2 regions of the Pseudomonas sp. PVC-3-1 genome follow, and region 2 is predicted to be linked to the other one. Evidence: riboswitches for the same ligand, from Rfam matches in the RefSeq annotation. Region 2 holds a riboswitch; the other holds the start of a gene.
The links. Region 2 has a riboswitch for cobalamin ahead of cobW (cobalamin biosynthesis protein CobW). Riboswitches for the same ligand answer to the same signal wherever they lie in the genome.
Positions count from the first base shown of each region.

Region 1: linked by a shared signal. The riboswitch ahead of AC2T4A_RS08590 (TonB-dependent receptor domain-containing protein) and the one ahead of cobW (cobalamin biosynthesis protein CobW) in region 2 are both predicted to bind cobalamin.

Region 1 is NZ_CM172023.1:1,858,567-1,862,771, reverse strand. It holds gene dxs (1-deoxy-D-xylulose-5-phosphate synthase) at 199-2,109, shown strand; cobalamin riboswitch at 2,147-2,465, shown strand; gene AC2T4A_RS08590 (TonB-dependent receptor domain-containing protein) at 2,556-4,205, shown strand, end outside.
Region 2 is NZ_CM172023.1:255,589-259,793, forward strand. It holds gene cobM (precorrin-4 C(11)-methyltransferase) at 1-194, opposite strand, end outside; gene AC2T4A_RS01255 (cobalamin biosynthesis protein) at 191-607, opposite strand; gene AC2T4A_RS01260 (CbtA family protein) at 678-1,388, opposite strand; gene AC2T4A_RS01265 (CbtB domain-containing protein) at 1,482-1,667, opposite strand; cobalamin riboswitch at 1,773-1,982, opposite strand; cobalamin riboswitch at 2,043-2,237, shown strand; gene cobW (cobalamin biosynthesis protein CobW) at 2,473-3,525, shown strand; gene cobN (cobaltochelatase subunit CobN) at 3,622-4,205, shown strand, end outside.

The DNA of each region.
Region 1 (4,205 bases), 1.6 Mb from region 2:
CGGTGATCGTGTCTACAGTGGATGCTCGCGCCAAGGCCCGCTTGCGTGCAATCGTCGGCAGCGACGACGATTTCGGCACAGCCTGCCGCACCATTTCCGACTATCCGGTCGTCCGAAGGATTGGCCCCACGTTGCTTGGGCCAATCCTGAGCTTCGGGTAAACTTCCGCATCTTTGCCTTCTCATAACGATCAGCCTGATGCCCACGACGTTTCACGAGATTCCCCGCGCGCGCCCTGCCACGCCCCTGCTCGACCGCGCCAGCACGCCGGTCGAGCTGCGTCGGCTGGGCGAGACGGAGCTGCTGACCCTCGCTGACGAACTGCGCCAGTACCTGCTGTACAGCGTCGGCCAGACCGGCGGCCACTTCGGCGCAGGCCTGGGCGTCATCGAACTGACGGTGGCCCTGCACTACGTCTTCGACACCCCGGACGACCGTCTGGTGTGGGACGTCGGCCACCAGGCCTACCCGCACAAGATCCTCACCGGCCGCCGCGAACGCATGGGCAGCCTGCGCCAGAAGGACGGCCTGGCCGCCTTCCCGCGCCGCTCGGAGAGCGAGTACGACACCTTCGGCGTCGGCCACTCCAGCACCTCCATCAGCGCGGCCCTCGGCATGGCCATCGCCGCGCGCATGCAGGGCTCCAGTCGCAAGTCGGTGGCAGTGATCGGAGACGGCGCGCTGACCGCCGGCATGGCCTTCGAGGCGCTCAACCACGCGTCGGAAGTAAAGGCCGACATGCTGGTGATCCTCAACGACAACGACATGTCGATCTCCAACAACGTCGGCGGCCTGTCCAACTACCTGGCCAAGATCCTCTCCAGCCGCACCTACAGCAGCATGCGCGAAGGCAGCAAGAAGGTGCTCTCGCGCCTGCCCGGCGCCTGGGAGATCGCCCGCCGCACCGAGGAATACGCCAAGGGCATGCTGGTCCCCGGCACCCTGTTCGAGGAGCTGGGCTGGAACTACATCGGCCCCATCGACGGCCACGACCTGCCCACCCTGATCGCCACCCTGCGCAACATGCGTGACCTCAAGGGCCCGCAGTTCCTCCACGTGGTGACCAAGAAGGGCAAGGGCTTCGGCCCGGCCGAGATCGACCCGATCGGCTACCACGCCATCACCAAGCTCGAACCCGAAGGCGCCCCCGCCCACGCCGTGCCGAAGAAGACCGGCGGGCCGAAGTACTCCAGCGTATTTGGCCAGTGGCTATGCGACATGGCCGCGCAAGACCCGCGCCTGGTCGGCATCACCCCGGCAATGAAGGAAGGCTCCGACCTGGTCGCCTTCGCCGACAGGTTCCCGGACCGCTACTTCGACGTCGCCATCGCCGAGCAGCACGCCGTGACCCTGGCGGCCGGCATGGCCTGCGATGGCGCCAAACCGGTGGTGGCGATCTACTCCACCTTCCTGCAGCGCGGCTACGACCAACTGATCCACGACGTCGCGGTGCAGAACCTCGATGTGCTGTTCGCCATCGACCGCGCCGGTCTGGTCGGCGAAGACGGCCCGACCCACGCCGGCAGCTTCGACCTCTCCTACCTGCGCTGCATCCCCGGCATGCTGGTGATGACCCCCAGCGACGAGAACGAATTGCGCAAGCTGCTCACCACCGGCCATCACTTCGAAGGCCCGGCGGCGGTGCGCTACCCGCGCGGTACCGGCCCGAACGCCAGCATCGAAGCCGAACTGGCCCCGGTGGAAATCGGCAAGGGCGTGGTGCGCCGTGAAGGCAAGGCTGGCAAGGTCGCCTTCCTGGTGTTCGGCGTGCAACTGGCCGAAGCGCTGAAAGTGGCCGAGCAGTTCGACGCAACCGTCGCCGACATGCGCTTCGTCAAGCCGCTGGACGAAGAGCTGGTACGCCAGCTGGCCGCCAGCCACGAGCTGCTGGTGACCGTCGAGGAAAACTCGGTGATGGGTGGCGCCGGCGCCGCCGTCAGCGAATTCCTCGCCCGCGAGAACCTCCAGCAGCCAATCCTGCACCTGGGCCTGCCGGACTACTATGTCGAGCACGCCAAACCGGCACAGATGCTCGCGGAGTGCGGGCTGGACGCCGCCGGCATCGAAGCCTCGGTGAAGGCACGGCTGGAAGCGCTCGGCAACCGCTGAGCGCATCCCTCGCACTGAGTATTGCCAGTCACCGGCGCACCCTCTAAGGTGCGCCGGTTTTCGTTCGAGGTAACGGGAAGCAGGTGAAAGACCTGCGCTGCCCCCGCAACGGTAACCGACACGTTCCCGAACCGGATCCTGATCTCGCGAGCTAGAGCAGAACAAGGCGAAAGCAGAAGTGGAAGCGGAGTTTGCTACAGCAAATGAGCCTTCCGCTTCTGCTTTCAACGCAGTTATGCCGACGCGCAGCAGATCAGGGCCGGTTCGACTCGCAGCATCGCCATGGCCACTGCTCTTGTGGGAAGGCGGCGATGTGACGTCGGCAGCCCGGAGACCGCCCTCGACACGCCCCGACAGGTGTTGCGGAGGGCCGCACCGTCAAGTGCGGCCTGCCGCCCTTGCCACGCCCTCCTCGAAAGTCATCCGACCGCTTTTGAGGACGTTCCATGAAACTGACCCGACTCGCCCTGGCCACCAGCCTGCTGCCCGGCATGGCCTTCGCCGCTGGCGACATCTACACGCTCTCCGACCAGGTGATCACCTCCGCCCGCCAGGCCCAGCCGCGCGCCGAAGCCACCTCGGCCAACAGCGTGTTCACCCGCGCCGACATCGAACGCCTGCAGGTGCGCAGCGTGCCCGCCCTGCTCGCCCGCGTGCCTGGCGTACAGATGGGCAGCTCCGGCGGCGTGGTGTCCTACTCCGTGCGCGGTACCAGCACCGCGCAGACCCTGGTGCTGGTGGACGGCCAGCGCGTCGCCTCGGCCAGCAGCGGCATCGCCCGCCTGGACTACCTGAGCATCGACAGCATCGAGCGCGTCGAAGTGACCCGCGGCCCGCGCTCGGCGCTGTATGGCGCCGACGCCATCGGCGGGGTCATCCAGATCTTCACCCGCCGCGGCGAAGCCGGCCTGCACCCGGAAGTGCGCCTGGCCGCCGGCAGCCACGGCACCTTCGAGCGCAGCCTGAGCCTCTCCGGCGGCAACGAGCAGACCCGCTACAACCTCGGTGGCAGCCTCGACGAGAGCCAGGGCTGGGACCGCACCAGCGACAACGTCGGCGCCGACAACGACCACGACGCCCAGCGCAACAAGGCCGTGCACCTGAACCTGGACCATCGCTTCAGCGATGACTGGAAGGCCGGGCTGAACCTCAACGACCAGCGCGGCAAGAACGAATACGACGACGCCTACAACTTCGAGCCCGGTACGCCGCAGGACGAATTCCGCGTCAGCAGCTACAGCGCCTACCTCGACGGCCAGATCACCAAGATGTGGAACAGCCGCCTGGAGCTGGGCCGCAGCTACGACCGCAACAAGGCTGTGGGCGCCGCCGACAGCTGGAACAACGGCACGCTGGAAACCACCCGCCACTCGGCGAGCTGGATCAACCGCCTGCAACTGGACGAAGCCAACCAGTTGGCCCTGGGCGCCGACTGGTACGAAGACAAGGTCGATGGCACCACCGCCTTTGCAGAGGACCAGCGCAGCAACCGCGCCTTCTTTGCCCAGCACAGCTTCAAGGGCGACAGCTTCGGCACCGAACTGGGCATCCGCCACGACAACAACCAGGCCTACGGCAGCCAGAACAGCTGGAACGCCGCCTTCAGCCTGCCGGTGGGCGAAAGCCAGACCTGGATTGCCAGCTACGGCGAAGGCTTCCGCGCGCCGACCTTCAGCGACCTCTACTACCCCGGCGCGAGCAACCCGGACCTGAAGGCCGAGACCTCGAAAACCTACGAACTGCAATGGCGCGGGGACATCGAAGGCACGCACCTGGAAGCCTCGCTGTACCGCACCGAGATCGACGACCTGATCGCCTGGGACAGCACCAGCAACCAGCCGGAGAACATCAACAAGGCGCGCATCGATGGCTTCGAAGCCAGCGTCGCCCGCGAGGTGCTGGGCTGGCAGGCCGCGCTCGGCCTGAGTCTGATCGACCCGCGCGACCGCGACAGCGGCCACACTCTGCCTTACCGCGCGCGCCGCACCCTGAGCCTGGACCTGGACCGGCAGTTCGGCGCCTTCGGCGTCGGCGGCACCTGGCGCGCCGTCAGCCAGCGTTATGACGACGCGGCCAATACCCGCGAACTGTCCGGC
Region 2 (4,205 bases):
AGCAGTGCGACGATCTCGTCCAGGTGCAGTTCGGCGGTATTCACCACGCGTTCGGCGCTGTGCCCTTCCAGCACCGCCGGCGGTACCAGCGAGCCTGCGTAGAGGATCACCGGACAGGAACGGATCAGCCGCTGGCCCTTGACCGTGATGAGTTCAGGGTCGCCGGGGCCGGCACCGATGAAATGGACCGTCATGGCTGCTCCTGTATGAGTTCGACGGGGATGAAAGCCAGCGCGCAGGTGGCTTGATCGCTGCGCCGTTTGCCCACCAGCAGGCGTGCCGGCGCACCGCTTTGCGCCTCGGCCTGTAGCAATGCCGCCGCCTCGGCTACGCTGGCGCTCCCGGTGGCGGCGCGCACGGTTTCGGAGGGCTCGCCCAGGCGCTTCTCGCATGTCGCGAGCTGTTGCGGCGTGAACAGTGCCAGCGGCAGGTCGAGCGCGGTGGCCAGCGCGACAAGCCCGTCTTCGTCGGCCTTCAGCGTGGCGCTGGCCAGCGCGGTGAGGTTCGACTCGTCGAGTCCGACTTCCGCCAGCGTTTCGCGCAGCAACTCGCGCAGTTCATCGAGCGAGCAGCCACGGCGGCAACCCAGGCCGGCAACCAGCGTCATTCTCTATCTCCAGAAAACAAAACCCCGCAGGCGGCCGAGCCGGCTGCGGGGGTCGAGCATAACGCGTGGATCAGGCCGACGGCGCGAAGCGACGGAACAGCCAGGCCGCGACCAGGCCCAGGGCTGCCCAGAACACCGCGTTGGTGACCAGCGAGGCGACGATGAACTCATGGGCGAGGCTTTCCGGCGCGAGGCTGGAATGCACTTCCGGCTGCGGCGCGCCGATCACATGCGGTACCACCAGCAGTGCGGCACCGACGATCTTCAGTGCCCAGTTGCGGCCGAACACCAGCAGCGCGAGGCCGGCGGCGGTGGCGGCGGCCGTGCCGATCCACCAGGTCTGCCGCAGGTTCAGGTCGGCGGCGGCGGTGCCGGGGACTTCCGGCGGCAGGCCCAGAGATGGAGCCAGGGTGAACACGGCGAAACCGGCCAGGCCCCAGAGCAGGCCTTCGGAGGTCTTGCCCGGCTCGCGCAGGGTGAACAGGCCGGCCAGCATCAGGGCGAAGCCCACCGCGACCACCAGGTTGCCGCCGGTGGTGGAGAGGATGCGCTGCCAGCCGTCTTCCGGTTCCCAGGCTTGCGCGTCATGGTGGTGGCCAGCGGCAGCACCCTCGGCATGCTCATGAGCGTGCTCCTCGACCAGCGCGGCGGCCGGCTCGGATTTCTCATAGGTTTCCGCCTTGAGGATCAGCGGGGATACCCACAGCAACTGGACCACGGTGAGTACCAGCGCCGCGATCAGACCGGCGAAACCGGCGGTCTGGGCGATACGTTTGATCATTGCAATTCTCCAGGCGAGACGAGGCCTCGAACGCTGCGAACGCGCGACCGGGAGTGCCTCGAATTCGCTGCGCTTACGCGCAGGCGGTGCACATCAGTGGCAGGGGAAACCAGCGCTGTGGCGGGTGTCGTGCGCGGCGTTGTGCACCGCTTCCAGATGCGAGAAGCCGGCGAAATACACCAGCAGCGCGCCCAGCAGGCTGGCGCCAACGGCCAGGCTGATGCGCTTGGAAAGGGGGATGGAAGTGCTCGACGCGTGCGTCAGGGTGCTGCTGGACATGAACGTTCCCTCTGAAGATCAAAGTAAGAGAACGCAGAGGTTGAACGCATTCGAACGCGCCGGAAGGACGCGCCACGGCCTGCGCCCGCCCACCGCGGGTTTGCCAAAAAACGAAAGCTCCAGGCCGGTCTCCGGGCTTGCGACGTTGGCTCGTGGCCAAGCGGGTCAGTCTTCCCATGCGTGCGCACAGTGACTACTGATGACCCTACGATCGCCTACCGTTGCGGGGGCAGCGCCGGACTGGTCCTTGCGGACGCACCGGCTTCCCGTTTCACCTCGCGCGCGGCGCGAGACACCTGAAACCGCGCTAGCTGACCACGGCAGCCGGCAGGCGTCAACCGATCCCCGGCGATTGACCGCCCCGTCTACGCTGCGTAGCCTTCCTCCCTTCGAGGTTCTCCGGCGCTGGCCGGAGCTAAGAGGGAACGTGGAAATCTTCGGATGCGCCACGGCTGCCCCCGCAACTGTGAACAGCCTGTCTCTTCATGCGCCACTGCCGATTCGGGCGGGAAGGCGAAGAGATAACCAAGGGCTGTGAGCCAGGAGACCTGCCTCGTCACCGGTTTTCGATCTGCTGCGCGTCGGCCATGCTGCGTTGGAGGATCGCCGTGGACTGCTCATTGACTACAGTCAACTCTGCATCCCCGGCGATCCTCCGCCTAGCCTGGCTCTAGCTCGCGAGATCCGGAACCGGTTCGTTATCAACAGACAACCGGGCGGGGTGATCCGGTGGCGACCTTCGTTGCGCGGCGAACCCGCGCGCGCGCCCTTCATCCGCCTTCCAACTTCCGCTTGCGAGGCGCGCATGAAAACCCTGGCCAAACTCCCCGTCACCATCGTCACCGGCTTCCTCGGTGCCGGTAAGACCACCCTGCTCCGCCACATGCTCGACAATGCCGAAGGCCGCCGCATCGCGGTGATCGTCAACGAATTCGGCGAGCTGGGCATCGACGGCGAAATCCTCAAGCAGTGCTCCATTGGCTGCAGCGAAGAAGAAGCGGTCGGCCGCGTCTTCGAACTGGCCAACGGCTGCCTGTGCTGCACCGTGCAGGAAGAATTCTTCCCGGTGATGCGCGAGCTGGTGGCGCGCCGCGGCGACCTCGACCAGATACTCATCGAAACTTCCGGCCTGGCCCTGCCCAAGCCGCTGGTGCAGGCCTTCCAATGGCCGGAAATCCGCAACGCCTGCACCGTGGATGCGGTGATCACCGTGGTCGACAGCCCGGCCGTGGCCGCCGGCACCTTCGCCGCCCACCCCGAGCAGGTGGACGAGCAGCGCAAGCAGGACCCGAACCTGGATCACGAATCGCCGCTGCACGAACTCTTCGAAGACCAGCTCGCCAGCGCCGACCTGGTGGTACTGAACAAGGCCGACCTGCTCGACGCCGACGCGCTGGCCCGCGTACGCGCCGAAGTCGCGGAAGAACTGCCGCCGGCGGTGAAGATCGTCGAAGCCAATTCCGGCCAGCTGCCGCTCTCCGTGCTGCTGGGTCTGAATGCCGAAGCCGAGCTGCACATCGACAGCCGCCCGACGCATCACGACCACGAGGGCCATGAAGATCATGACCACGACGAGTTCGACTCCTTCCATGTCGACCTCCCGGAAGTGGAAGAGCGCGCCCTGCTGGATGCCCTGAACGCGCTGGTCGAGCGCCACGCCGTGCTGCGCATCAAGGGCTTCGTCGCCATCCCCGGCAAACCCATGCGCCTGCTGGTGCAAGGTGTCGGCAAGCGCTTTGACAAGCACTTCGACCGCGCCTGGCGCAGCGATGAAACCCGCGGCACGCGCCTGGTGGTGATCGGCCAGGAACTGGACCAGGCCGCCATCGCCAACGAGCTGCGTACCGCCCTCTCCTGATCGTGTAGGAGCGAGCTTGCTCGCGAACCAACCTCGCAGCGGGGCAATGTTCGCGAGCAAGCTCGCTCCTACGAAGAGCCACCATCGAGCAAACCCATGCACCTGCTGCGCACCCAACCCGGCGGCTTCGTCCCCGACGACGGCATCGCCGACCTGGCCCAGACGCCCGCCGACCTGGTGATTCTTTGCAGCGGCGACTCGCACCTGGCGCTGCTCGCCGAGGCCGCCCGCGAACTGCCGGAGGATTACCCGAGCCTGCGCCTGGCCAACCCCATGCAGTTGCAGAACCACGCCTCGGTGGACCTCTACGTCGACGAGGTGCTGCAACATGCCAAGGTCATCCTGATTTCCGTGCACGGTGGTGTCGGTTACTGGCGCTACGGCATGGAGCAGTTGGTGGCGCTGGCCGAGCGCGGCGTCACGCTGATCGCGGTACCCGGCGACGACAAACCCGACCCCGAACTGGCCGCGCTGTGCAGCGTTGCGTCGCACGACGCAGAGCGCCTCTGGCAGTACCTGCGCCAGGGCGGCATGGACAACGCCCGGCAATTCTTCGCCTGCCTCGCCAACCGTCACCTGCAACGCGATTACGCCTGGAGCGAGCCACAAACCCTGCCGCGCGTGTCGGTCTATCACCCGCAAGTGGGCAGTTGCGACCTCGCCCGCTGGCAGGCCGACTG